DNA from 4 places in the Clostridium sp. 001 genome. Region 3 is predicted to be linked to each of the others. Evidence: riboswitches for the same ligand, from Rfam matches in the RefSeq annotation. Region 3 holds a riboswitch; each other region holds the start of a gene.

Region 1 (3,199 bases), 730 kb from region 3:
GGATAATGTAATAGACCAGTATCTCCGTGATGACGTAACTCCTGAAGAAACTATGGGATGGAAAGATGTATTTACTGAAATTCCTAAAAGATTTACTTTAGATGAAAAAACGGATTGGCTTTCAAAACTTCAAGGTGTATCTTTAGGATCTGACGCATTTTTCCCATTTAGAGATAATATAGATAGAGCTTCTAAAAGCGGTGTGAAGTACATTGTTCAGCCAGGTGGTTCTATAAGAGATGACATTGTAATAAAAGCTTGTAACGATTATAATATGGTAATGGCATTTTCAAATTTAAGATTATTTCATCATTAATTATAGATTATCTAAGTAGTTACATTTAAAGTTTAAGTAATGATCTAAAAAAACTGCTGTTGCACACCATTGCAACAGCAGTATTAAAGGGATTAGATATGTTTAAGTTAACACCAATATATAAAAAGGGACTTCTTTTGGAAGTCCCTAATTAACACATTATGTAGCTATATCAATTTTGTAAAAACATAGCTTAAAAATTACCAATGCATTAATCTTTCCCTCCGAAAGATTATTTCAAAAGTATAGGCAGGTCTCCTGACTATAGGATCATCCTCTTTAATTCCTTCCCAGAATACTCCAGTGGAAATTTAAAATCGTCACCCAATACAGTAGCGGGGGCTGTAATGGAATTTCACCATTTTCCCTTTTAATTACCTACGTAAACCACATACTTTACTATTTGATTATGTTTACATTATATACTTATGTCATTCATTTGTCAAGTAAAATGCATTAAATATTTTAATTATAAAAAAATTCTGTAATAATGACTTATTTATACTCTACTCTTCCTCTAAAGATTTTTTATTTGACTTTGATTTGCCAAATATTTTCTCCCAATGATGTCCAACTATCAATCCTGCACAAAAATTTGCCACAGAAAAAGCTCCTACTTCTGCATCACCAGGCAATTCAATAAATGGATGATGATCTGCTTTAATTTTGCTTGAAGCCATGGTGTTTACCTTGTCATCAGTGCCACCTGCCTCCATGTTATGACTGCTCATATACTTACCTGCTCCAAATATAAGAACCAACAAAATTAACAATACTGTTAGAATAGATTTAGTAAATCCATCTATAAACTTAATGCTTGTACCTTTCTTATTTTCTACATCTACTGCATTTGTAGTTGATTTCATCACTATCTTGCCTCCTTATATTTCCGTCCAAGTACATCTGGCATTAAATCAGGACGCCTGCTTACCATAACCTGCAGAATTACAGCTGTAAATACTGCTTCGCCTATAGCTAGAGGTATTTGAGTAGGTCCAAACCCTGCAAAAAATATCATCCACTGCTTGACTATAGGGATATGTCCATGCAAACTTATTGCAAGTTCCAAAGCTGCTACTAAATATGTAACTATATCTCCAACAAAACCTGCCACTCCAGCTGCAAGCCATATAGGGCTTTTAAAATGTCTTAAAACCTTCCAGCAAAAATATCCTGAAATTCCTCCTGCAATACCCATGGAAAAATCATTGGCACCTATAGTTGTAATACCACCATGTCCCAAAAATATGGCTTGAAAAAACAATCCAATAGCTGAAATTACAGCAGTAGCCAGTGGTCCTACTACAATAGCTGCCAGTGGTGTGCCACAAGGATGAGAGCAGGAACCGGTTACAGGTACAGGAAAGTGCATGCAAGAAATAACAAATACTGCCACTCCCATCATAGCAAGAAAAGGTTTATAATATAAATTCTCCTTAACTCTTCTTTTAATCTCTTTAATACCCGGTACAATAAACATGGCACTTATTACATACCATGTACCCCAGGCCTGTGGTGATAAAATTCCATCTTCAATATGCATTTTTATAAGACCTCCAATTTTAATAAGTTACTTCTTCTTACGCATCGTAAACGATTTTAACCCTCCTAGACTAAACTAAGAGGGTTAAATGTATAATAAATAAATTAGTATACTAAAATTAAGTCACCTCCCTATCACTCGTAGAGCTTAATGGTTTCTAAACAATATAGGCAGGTCTTCTGACTTAAGATCATCATCCTTATAGCCTTCCCAGTTTCCCAGTGACATATAAATAAGGACTCCTTTTCTCACAGCGGCGGGACCGTGCAGACTTTTCATCTGGCTTCCCTTTTCAGCATAATAATGCACCTATATCTTTTTTATATTCTTTTATGATAATTACTGTAAAATTGCATTATGTAATTATTTACGTTAATTTTCTCACAATTTCTCTTTTATGTCAAGTATGATCTTTAATGTGCAGAGATTTAGCACCTAAATTCCAGTGAAAATTTTATTTTTACTGGAATTATATTTTTTTACACTTATTTAAAGGTCTGGTAAGCCCTTAAACCGGTAGATCGTAAAAATTGTTATACACTCCCCTACCCCTAAAAATCTTAATGCAAAGTTTCCAGTTTTTATTTTAAAATTACGTCTTTATGAATAGTGGATTATCCCAATCATCTTCTATAGTAAATCTTTCATCTTTTATATCTTCAATAATATCTATTTGGAGCATTTTTTTCTTCCTAAAACCTCTGATACACCTAAAAAAATATAACTGCATTAAATTAAATGCTAGTATCATAAACATTAAAACTGTCTCTACCCCTGTAGAACTGTGAAGAAAACAATGATCTAAATGCCATTCAGTTTTCAACTGATGAAATACATTATTTTCAATATCCCATCTTTTATGCATTATTTTCCATAAAGTTTCTACTGATATAAATTTATCTGTTGTTATGATCCATTCTTCTTTAATTTCTGCTTTATCTCCAGTATGAATTTCTTCTATAAATTTTATGAATCTTACTTCTATACTTGAATCAGACATTTGAAAATTATCATCATCCCACGCTTTAATCTTTCTATAGGTATTTACATTTTCCTTTACAGTCCAATCTTTATCTGCCTCCCGGCATTTAAATAGGGCTAATGCATCTTTTACAATGTGCAGCCTTTCATCTTTTACTCTTACCAATGCATCCATTCCTATAGAAAGAACTTCTTTTATCCAAGTAGATTTACAGTAAAGAGCATCAGCCACTATGATGTCAGCGAAATGATGATACTTCTTATATAACTTCTTAATTAGTCGTTTACTACCCGTAATTTCACCTTCATCTTTACTTGAACTATCTTTTTTAGGTTCAAGCATCTCTTGACCTAAAATA
Region 2 (3,199 bases), 260 kb from region 3:
GAAATGGGAGATGAAATGTATTGCGCTATGGAATGCAGGGGATTTACAGGAGAGTATGTGTCTCACAAAAAATTTAAATTTAAGTTTTTTGATCTAATATATTTAATAGTTAATGTATTTATCATAACTATGTATTTTTACATATCTAGGGTGGGATTAAGATGATAAAAATTGAGGACGCTTTTTTTAAATATAAAAATAATGAAGTATTAAAAGATATAAATGTAACTATAGAACAAGGAGAATCCATAGCACTTATAGGTGCAAATGGAAGCGGTAAATCTACCTTCTTAAAATTATTAAATGGAGTGGTATTTCCCACAAAAGGAAATTACTATTTTGGTGATGTGAAAATATGCAAAAATGAATTGGAAAGAGGTAATTTCTCAAAGAAGTTCCATAAAAAAGTAGGATTTGTATTCCAAAACTCCGACGCACAACTTTTTTGCTCTAGTGTATACGAGGAAGTTGCTTTTGGACCAAGGCAAATGGGAATGGATGAAGATGAAGTAAATAAAAGGGTAAATGACTGTCTAGAACTTTTAAATGTGAAAGATTTAGAAAACAGGGAGCCCTATAACATAAGTGGGGGAGAAAAAAAGAGAGTGGCTATAGCTGCTGTACTTGCTCTCAATCCTGAAGTTCTGGTTTTAGATGAACCTATGAGTGGAATAGACCCTAAGGGAAAGAAATTCTTAAATGATCTTTTTATCAAATTAAATAAAGCAGGGAAAACTATAATATGTTCAACACATGATTTTGAATATGTTAATGGACTTTTTAAACGAGTTCTTGTATTTTCTGAAGATCATCATATAATAAGGGATGACTCTTACAACAAAGTAATGGAAGATACTGAATTTTTAGTAAAATATAATATCAAATAATGCTATTAACTGTAATACTTTAGAATTACATGAAATTTTTATTTGTTTTATGTAATATATTGGACATTTCAAGTTGACATAAAACTCTAATTATAATAAACTTAGAGTATAAATTAAATAGAAGACTCAGGTGCCTTTATAGGTGAAAAGGGAATGCGGTTAAACTCCGCAGCAGCCCCCGCTACTGTATTTGATGATGAACTTTAGTTACCACTCTTAAAAGAGGAAGGTTAAAGTAAATATGAATCATAAGCCAGGAGACCTGCCTGATTGTTATTATATGCTTTCGGAGGGAGAGAAACTTTTAGTGTGTTTAACCTCAGCTTAAGTTGAGGTTTTTATGTTAAAGGCAGTTAGCTTTCTAAAGCTTACTGCCTTTTGGTTTTAATATAGATATGTGTGTATTAATTAAAAGTAAACTTTTTATTATATTTAGGAAGTTTTGGGAGGAGTAATTGTTATGGCAAAAATTATGATTCAGGGAACTGGTTCTTCTGTAGGAAAAAGTATAATTGTTTCAGCCCTTTGTAGAATATTTAAACAAGATGGTTATTCAGTGTGTCCTTTTAAATCTCAAAATATGTCATTGAATTCCTATATAACATTAGATGGCAAAGAAATGGGACGGGCTCAGGTACTTCAGGCTTATGCAGCTGGATTGCAGCCGGAAGCATATATGAACCCTATATTGTTAAAACCAACTTCAGATAAGAAATGCCAAATCATAGTTAACGGAAAAGTGTATGGCAACAGCACTGCTATGCAATATCATAATATGAAGCTGGAATTTAGGGATATGCTTAAAGAACACTTTGAAAAGATGGAGAAGAAATTTGACATAATAGTAATGGAAGGGGCAGGAAGTCCTGCAGAAATAAATTTAAGAGATAGAGACATTGTGAATATGGGTATGGCAGAATCAGTAGATGCACCAGTACTTTTAGCAGGAGACATAGACAAAGGAGGAGTATTTGCATCCATTGCAGGAACAATGTTGCTTTTTACAGAGGATGAGAAAAAAAGAGTAAAGGGTACTATAATAAATAAATTTAGAGGAGACAAAGATATACTGGAGCCTGGCCTTAAGATGCTTGAGGATATAGTAAAGGTACCTTGCCTTGGCGTCATACCTCATTTTAGATTGGCCCTTGAGGATGAAGATGGAGCTGTAGAATTCAATAAAAAGGTTACAGCACCTATTGACATAGCTGTAATAAAGCTGCCTCATATATCTAATTTTACAGATTTAGATGCACTTAAAAGTGAAGAAGACGTTTCCGTAAGATTTATAACATCTGTAGAAGAGTTTGGGAATCCGGATTTAGTCATTATTCCAGGAAGTAAAAATACTATAGAAGATTTACTTAAAATTAGGCAGTGCGGCCTTGAAGACCGTATAAAAGAATATAGTAAAACTGGACTTGTCATAGGACTGTGCGGTGGATATCAAATGCTTGGTAAAGTCATAGAAGATCCTTATGGAGTGGAGACAGATGTAGGAAAAGTAGAAGGTATAGGACTTTTGGACATAGAAACTATATTTGAAAAAGAAAAAGTTACAACTAGAGTAAATGCAAAAAGCGAAATTGACTTCCCAATGAAAAAGGACGGCGAATCCTTAACTAATAGAAAATTGGATGTATACGGATATGAAATACATATGGGAATATGCAAATATGGAAAAGATGCAAGACCATTATTTAATATAACTGATAAAAATGGTAAAAAGGTTGACACAGAAGATGGTGCCATAAATATGTCAGGAAATGTAATTGGATCTTATATACATGGAGTTTTTGATGGAATTGACTTTAGAGAATTCATTGTGAATAAAATAAGGGAAAATAAAGGATTAGGGTATAAAAAATCAAAAGCATATGAAAATCTCAGAGAAGGAGAATTGGATAAGTTAGCAAGCATAGTGCGAAAGAATTTAGATATAGATAAGATATATAGTATTATGGGCATTAAAAGATAATAATTAATATTAGAAAAGAGGGGTTAAATTTGTCCAGTTCTTTTGTATTTATGAATTTAATAGATATTGTGATAGCAGTTGTAATTGATTGGATAATTGGAGATCCCTATTGGTTTCCCCATCCCGTTATATATATAGGAAAACTTATATCTTATTTAGATAAAAAGGGAAGAAAGCTTTGTAAAAAAAATGAGAGCTTAAAGGCCTTTGGTGGTTTGATAGTATTTCTAGTAGCAATGGTTAGTTTTATTGTGCCTTTTGCAGTGCTGATGCTTTTAAGAAAAAATGTTATTTTATATAACATATTAAATACATTTATTATTTGGACAACTAT
Region 3 (3,199 bases):
ACTTATAGTTTCTGAAGAGCTTCCAGTTATCCCTAGTATTTCACTATTAGTTTTCTCTTCCACTATGCCGCTAGATCGATTGCTAACAAAAAAAGTCGTTATGGACATTAGAACAACAATAATAGCTGCTATTAGTATTGGTATTTTTCTTTTTATAGACATAATACTCTCCTTCCATATTTGAATCTATTAATTCTATTTTCGTATATTTGAGCTTTAGGTTTAATTTAATTTAAATTCAAAGCTTAAACATTAAAAATATTTTACAAAAAAGTGTGCTAAATAGTAAAAGAGAAGTTATATAAAAATACCACAACTAAGTATTCTCATACAACTTCTCTTAAATAAGATAAGCTATAAAATATATTCTGTGAAAATTGTAAATTATTAAAATTCAAAAAATATTTTTACTTTTTTCCAACAAGTTTTTCGCTTGTCCAATTGTAAGGGGCAAATCATCCACATTTAAAATTCCATCTTTATTTAAAATTTCAATTAAATGTGCTACTCTAGGAAGTCTTAAATTAATCTTACGAATAATTTCCTTTTTATTAAATACTTCTTCAGTAGTTCCCCCCATTATAATCTTTCCTCTATCTAGAAGATAAACTTTATCCGCAAGAAGTGGAACTGTATCCACGTCATGTGTTGCAAAAATTAAAGTAATTCCAAGTTTTTTATTTATAGAATCCAAAAGTCTAATTAATTTGTGCACTCCTCGTGGATCAAGTGCTGCGGTTGGCTCATCCAATACCATAACTTTTGGTTTCATAGCAAGTACACTTGCAAGTGCAATTCTCTTTTTTTGTCCACCGCTTAAATTGTGAGGGCTTTTATCTTCATAACCTGACATTCCCACTGTTTTTAAAGCCCACTCTATAGTATCCTCTAACTTTTTTCCATTAAATCCCATGTTTAAAAGTCCATAGGCAATTTCCTGCCTGACTGTAGGGTTAAAAAGCTGGTCATCAGAATCCTGAAATACCATTCCCACACTGCGCCTAATCTCTACTAAATTTCTTTTACATACTTCCATACCATTTACAGTGATAGTTCCAGATGTAGGTTTTAAAATCCCATTAAATAGGTGAAAAAGTGTAGACTTTCCCGCACCATTTGGGCCAAGTATTGCTACCTTCTCCCCACCTTTTATTTTCATATTAATATCTTTAAGTGCCATACTCCCATCACCATAAGCATAACTAACTTGAGACACATCAATAATTTCCATAAACATTCTCCTTTAAATCAATACATTTGCAATAATTAGAACAATCAATAAAATTACACCTACTACTCCAAGTCCAAAATCCTTAGAAGGTACTGGATATGTAAAAAATTTAGCTTCTATACTATCTTCATTATATCCCCTTGACAGCATGGCATTATAAACTCTTATACTTCGATCTAAAGATTGTATTATAACATAGACTGCTATTTCCGCAGTATCTTTAATCTGATGAAACCAACTAGACTTATATCCCATACGACTCAACTGAGCATGTCTCATACTTTTTCCCGTCTCTTCAATAATAAATATATACCTATACATCATATCTGCCAAGTCCACTATTATAGATGGCATTTTAAATATTCTAAGGGTTTCAAGTATTTCAATCATAGGCGTACAAAATGATAGTACACAAGCTAAACTAACAGCTGCCATTATTCTAAGCATTAGTAAAATTCCAAGGTCAAGTCCTTCTTTATAAATATATAAATGATAACTTCCAAATGAGATATAAGTTAAAACATGACTACCATTAGTAAAAAGCATACTTATAAATACAATCCAGGCTATTCCAAAAGGTATGAGTAATCTTTTTACAAGCCTTTTCAATGGCAAATGTAATGTATAATACCCAAATAAAGATAGCACCCATAAAAAAGTTACCAAATACCAATGTGAAAGGAAAGTAGCAATAATAATACCACTTAAAAACAAAACTGTTTTGACTCTCCCATCTAAACAATGTAAAAAACTATTTTTATCATACATTTTTCTAAATGAAGCTAGTTCCATAATTTTATTCTTCCCCTTTGACTTTAATTTGCCGAACATCTTTCCCCAGTAATGTCCAACTATCAATCCTGCAGAAAAAACACCTAATTCTTCATCACGTTACAGGACGTCCAATTTTTAATAATCTTTTCGTAAACGATTTTACCCTTCCTAGAGAAACCTAGGAAGGGTAAATTATAATAACTGAAATAATATACTATAACAAAGGTCACCTCCCTATCACTCGTAGAGTTTAATGGTTCCTAAAGCAACATAGGCAGGTCTTCTGACTTAAGATCATCATCCCTATAGCCTTCCCAGTTTCCCAGTGACATATAATAAGGACTCCTCTTTTCACAGCGGCGGGACCGTGCAGACTTTCCATCTGGCTTCCCTTTTCAGCATAATAATGCACCTATATCTTTTTTATATTCTTTTATCAATAATTGCTTTTCTAATTATGATATATAACTATTTAATGCAATTTTCTCACAATATTTCTTTCATGTCAAGTATGCTACTTAATGCCCTGCAATTCGTAATTTGGAAATTCATTATTGTAAAATGGCACATATATTTTTCACTTTTATGAGTCTTTTACTTAGAAATACCACGAATCTAGTTTTCATACATAAAATAAGCAATAGCATCTTTTAATACTGTAGCAAAATCCACATTTCTCTTATGATAAACATTTCCTCCATATTCATTAGATTGATTATCACATATATAAGCATAATCATAACTTTTTGGGTCACACCACTTCATGAAAGTATAGGTATGGCTTGGACCATTCGTTGTAAAGCATATATCACCAGGTCGAAGTTTTGCTAAATCCTCACACTTAGTCCACCCTCTTTGTAAAAGTTGTGATGTAAATTGTACAGTATTACATACCCACTCTGGCAAATCAGTAAGTCCTGATCTTCTCAAAGCTTCACTTTGAAAATATACACAGTTATTGCTTGTGTCACCACCGTGAAGCTCAATAGCTCTATTTAAAACTGATTGTCTATGATCTTCATCGCTAAGATAATTATAAAGATTTTTCTGCAACTCAGAATGGGAAGCAGAAGTATCTGTTGGTGTAGTCGGCTCAGGTGATGGGTCAACTGGTTCTGGCTGCGGCTGCGGTTGTGGCTCAGGTGATGGTTGAGGCTTGTCCGACGTTTTGCCATTTGTCAAAGTTGCCACTAT
Region 4 (3,199 bases), 680 kb from region 3:
TTGGGCGAAGAAGTTAGGCACTTCCCCCACTTTAGTAGAAGATGGGGGTGTTAGCAATGGTAACGATCGGATAAAAATATTTAAATAGATGAATCTATCAGTATCAAAATAAAACTAAATTAAAGTAATTTATCAATATGGTACGAGAAAAATATTCAAAATGATAAACAGAGTTCTTGGTTTCAGGTGGAGTTTTTTTCTCCTACTGAAACTTATTAACAGGATTCTTAGTGCTTTAGCACTTAGAAGGCGTTATCCTTTAGGGGAAATAGTTATCTAGGGGTGTAGCAGCCGTTATGCACAGCATAAGAACTCTAAATCGCTGAAGCTCAAGAGTTCTAATATCCCCCACTTTATAAGAAGATGGGGGTACTACGGTTGTAGGCATCGGATAAAATTTATAATTTTAAGTAGGAATATTGCAAGATGAAGAATTGGCATATAAATTGCTTCTTAAATTAATATAGTTTTGAAATAAATTTAATTATTTAAACCCTAAACTCTAAAATAAAAAGTATTTAACAGCAGTCCCTCCTGCACTTAAGTACTTTTTACTTTATTTTGACAATCTTATTGTACATTTATTTTATCTGATGGCTACCTACTGTAACACTCCCACGCACACAGCGAAAGCGACTATCACCAAATCAAAGATTTGGGATATCTGCTTTTCCCACTAAGTAAGATTCGTTGATATAAACCAAAATAATAGGCATAAAATTTGCGGTATTGATATATACCTTATATATTTGTATAATTAAGATATATGTACAAAGTATATATAAATAATGTTTAAAGGGGAATGTATTATGAAAAAATTAGTTGTTAAAGATAAGTCTTTATGTATGTCTTGTTTAAGTTGTGAAATGGCTTGTTCCGAGGCATTTTACAAAACCTACGGCAATTCTTGTATTAAGATTGATGAAGGAAAAGATGGATCTGTAGATTTAAAAGTATGCAATCAATGTGGAGTGTGTGCTAAAAAATGTCCTGAAGAGGCAATTAAACAAAATGCTAAGGGAATATATATGATAGATAAAAAAGCTTGTACTGGCTGTGGTACATGTGTAGAAGCCTGTCCAAAAGGTATTATTGTAAAAGTAGAAGACAAGCCTAATCCAAGTAAGTGTATGGCATGTGGTATTTGTGTTAAAGCTTGTCCTATGGGAGTACTTGAAATTCAAGAAGATTAAAATGTTTAATAATGGATTTATTGAGAAAATAATGTTGACTTTTCAAAATTTTTGCCCTAAACTTAATATAAAGGTAATAAAATTTAATATTTTTACTATTAGGTGCTGTCAAATTGATAGTTAAAAGGGAAAGTGTAAAAAACACTGCAGCCCACCGTTACTGTATGGAGGATGAAACCCTAGTTATGTCACTGGATTTTTATATCTGGGAAGACAGGGAAGTAAGATGAATCTGAGCCAGGAAACCTGCCTGATATGTCGGTGATGCTTTCGGAGGGGAAGACAATGCTATGTTTATTGAAAAAGTAAACGGTTATATTAACATGAAAGAACAGAGATGTTTTTTAGTTATTAACCATTATGGGAAATTATGTTATATAGAGACCTTCGAAGGGAGAGGGTCTCTTTTTATTTTACAGGAATTTATCTGATGACAAGAACGCTGTTTATGGACAATCAAGTAAGTCATCAGATTTGTTCTTACTTTAGAATAACCCCTCCGTCATCAATGAAAGAACTAAATGCAGTAGATTAGACAGGCGAGTACAAAAAGGAAGGTGATTAGATAGAGTGAATTGTAAAAATAAGTTGAATAAAAAATATGAAAGGTAAGGGTGAATCCTATGGATGAAAATGTAAAATTGGAAGAGGAAAAGGAACTATATTCAAATAGATTAGAGCTTTCTGGAAGTGTATATGATTTTCAGTTAGATTTTATGAAGGTGTATAAAAAAGATGTAAAAGATAGTGTGAAGATATTTATGAGTCCGCAGCAGGCAAAAAGTGTTTGTATGATGCTTACGAAATCAGTAGAAAAGTATGAGGATACTTTTGGAGAAATTAATATAAATCCTAAAACTAACGCTGAGTTAAATAAGCAATAGACATTTTAACAGTATTTAGGATAAACTTTAGCATTAAAATTTATCTGATGTCAAGAACTCTGTTTATAGAAAATTGTGTTGTATTATTGAAATTTACACTAATTTAATAAAGTTTTTATAAATTATTGACAAATAAGTGGAGTTGGTGTACTGTAAAGGTAATGACAATTGTAAAATAAATGATAATTTTGAATAGGTTTCTTTTTTAGGAATTAATAGGGAAAGTGGTGAAAAACCACTGCAGCCCCCGCTGCTGTAAGGAAGATGAAATTCACAGAATGCCACTGAAGATATAATCTTTGGGAAGGTGTGAAAAGTAAGATGATACCAAGCCAGTAGACCTGCCTGTTACAAACATATATGGTTCTTTCGGTGGGAAAGGTAAGTATTCAATGCCAGTAACATCTGTTTACATTAAATATTTATAAATTCATGTCGTATACTGGAGACCTTCGAAAGAAAGAGGGTCTCTTTTTATCTTTTATTTACACAAATATATATTTATTTACGTTAATCTAATCTCACCTGAATTACCACCTGGTTTATTTTTCACAAAGGTTAAAAATATGATTGCTATTATATTTAACTTTCTAGGAGGTGATCGATATAAAAGTGTAAAAATTTTATCATTGTCTTTTAAATTTGGACAAGCAACAATTAAAAATTTAAAAATTTGGAGGAGTGTATAAAATGATTAGAAGATTAAAAAACAAATTATTTGCGACACTATGTATAACAACATTAACTTTGGGAGTTGTAGCTGCACCGTCAGCTTTTAATAGTGTAAAAGCTGATGCTGCTCCAACAAAGACTGTCTATGTGGATGTTGAGAAAAATGTTTTAGGAGAAGCACCTATTTTACAGCCAGTAAAAGTTACACTCAGTGATACGAATACCATTGCTGATGCTACAAAGCAGGCTGTAGGTGATGGAAATGTAAATATAGTTTCAAGCAAATATGGTAGCTATGTAACAGGTTTTAAGGATACTACAGATAATCAATCGGCATTTACTAATAATTATCTGACTGATTTTAAGACAGAACTTAAAACTGTAACTAAAGGTATTGTCTTCAGGACAAATATACCAAATCAGCCTATTGTTACCGATGCAAATTATTTA

Evidence for each region. Region 3 has a riboswitch for cobalamin ahead of cbiQ (cobalt ECF transporter T component CbiQ). Riboswitches for the same ligand answer to the same signal wherever they lie in the genome.
Region 1: linked by a shared signal. The riboswitch ahead of B5S50_RS01065 (energy-coupling factor ABC transporter permease) and the one ahead of cbiQ (cobalt ECF transporter T component CbiQ) in region 3 are both predicted to bind cobalamin.
Region 2: linked by a shared signal. The riboswitch ahead of B5S50_RS05450 (cobyric acid synthase) and the one ahead of cbiQ (cobalt ECF transporter T component CbiQ) in region 3 are both predicted to bind cobalamin.
Region 4: linked by a shared signal. The riboswitch ahead of B5S50_RS01220 (DUF3467 domain-containing protein) and the one ahead of cbiQ (cobalt ECF transporter T component CbiQ) in region 3 are both predicted to bind cobalamin.

What each region holds. Positions count from the first base shown of each region.
Region 1 covers NZ_CP020473.1:221,922-225,120, forward strand. Annotated here, with positions in the region: gene B5S50_RS01055 (phosphoribosylaminoimidazolecarboxamide formyltransferase) at 1-316, shown strand, start outside; cobalamin riboswitch at 547-723, opposite strand; gene B5S50_RS01060 (hypothetical protein) at 823-1,182, opposite strand; gene B5S50_RS01065 (energy-coupling factor ABC transporter permease) at 1,185-1,859, opposite strand; cobalamin riboswitch at 2,011-2,187, opposite strand; gene B5S50_RS21390 (transposase) at 2,452-3,199, opposite strand, start outside.
Region 2 covers NZ_CP020473.1:1,208,827-1,212,025, reverse strand. Annotated here, with positions in the region: gene B5S50_RS05460 (energy-coupling factor transporter transmembrane protein EcfT) at 1-165, shown strand, start outside; gene B5S50_RS05455 (energy-coupling factor ABC transporter ATP-binding protein) at 162-887, shown strand; cobalamin riboswitch at 999-1,172, shown strand; gene B5S50_RS05450 (cobyric acid synthase) at 1,348-2,865, shown strand; gene cbiB (adenosylcobinamide-phosphate synthase CbiB) at 2,916-3,199, shown strand, end outside.
Region 3 covers NZ_CP020473.1:947,339-950,537, forward strand. Annotated here, with positions in the region: gene B5S50_RS04220 (methyl-accepting chemotaxis protein) at 1-162, opposite strand, end outside; gene B5S50_RS04225 (energy-coupling factor ABC transporter ATP-binding protein) at 395-1,231, opposite strand; gene cbiQ (cobalt ECF transporter T component CbiQ) at 1,244-2,023, opposite strand; cobalamin riboswitch at 2,261-2,436, opposite strand; gene B5S50_RS04235 (cell wall-binding repeat-containing protein) at 2,621-3,199, opposite strand, start outside.
Region 4 covers NZ_CP020473.1:268,500-271,698, reverse strand. Annotated here, with positions in the region: gene B5S50_RS01230 (MATE family efflux transporter) at 1-88, shown strand, start outside; gene B5S50_RS01225 (4Fe-4S binding protein) at 810-1,193, shown strand; cobalamin riboswitch at 1,277-1,462, shown strand; gene B5S50_RS01220 (DUF3467 domain-containing protein) at 1,817-2,077, shown strand; cobalamin riboswitch at 2,255-2,441, shown strand; gene B5S50_RS01215 (hypothetical protein) at 2,768-3,199, shown strand, end outside.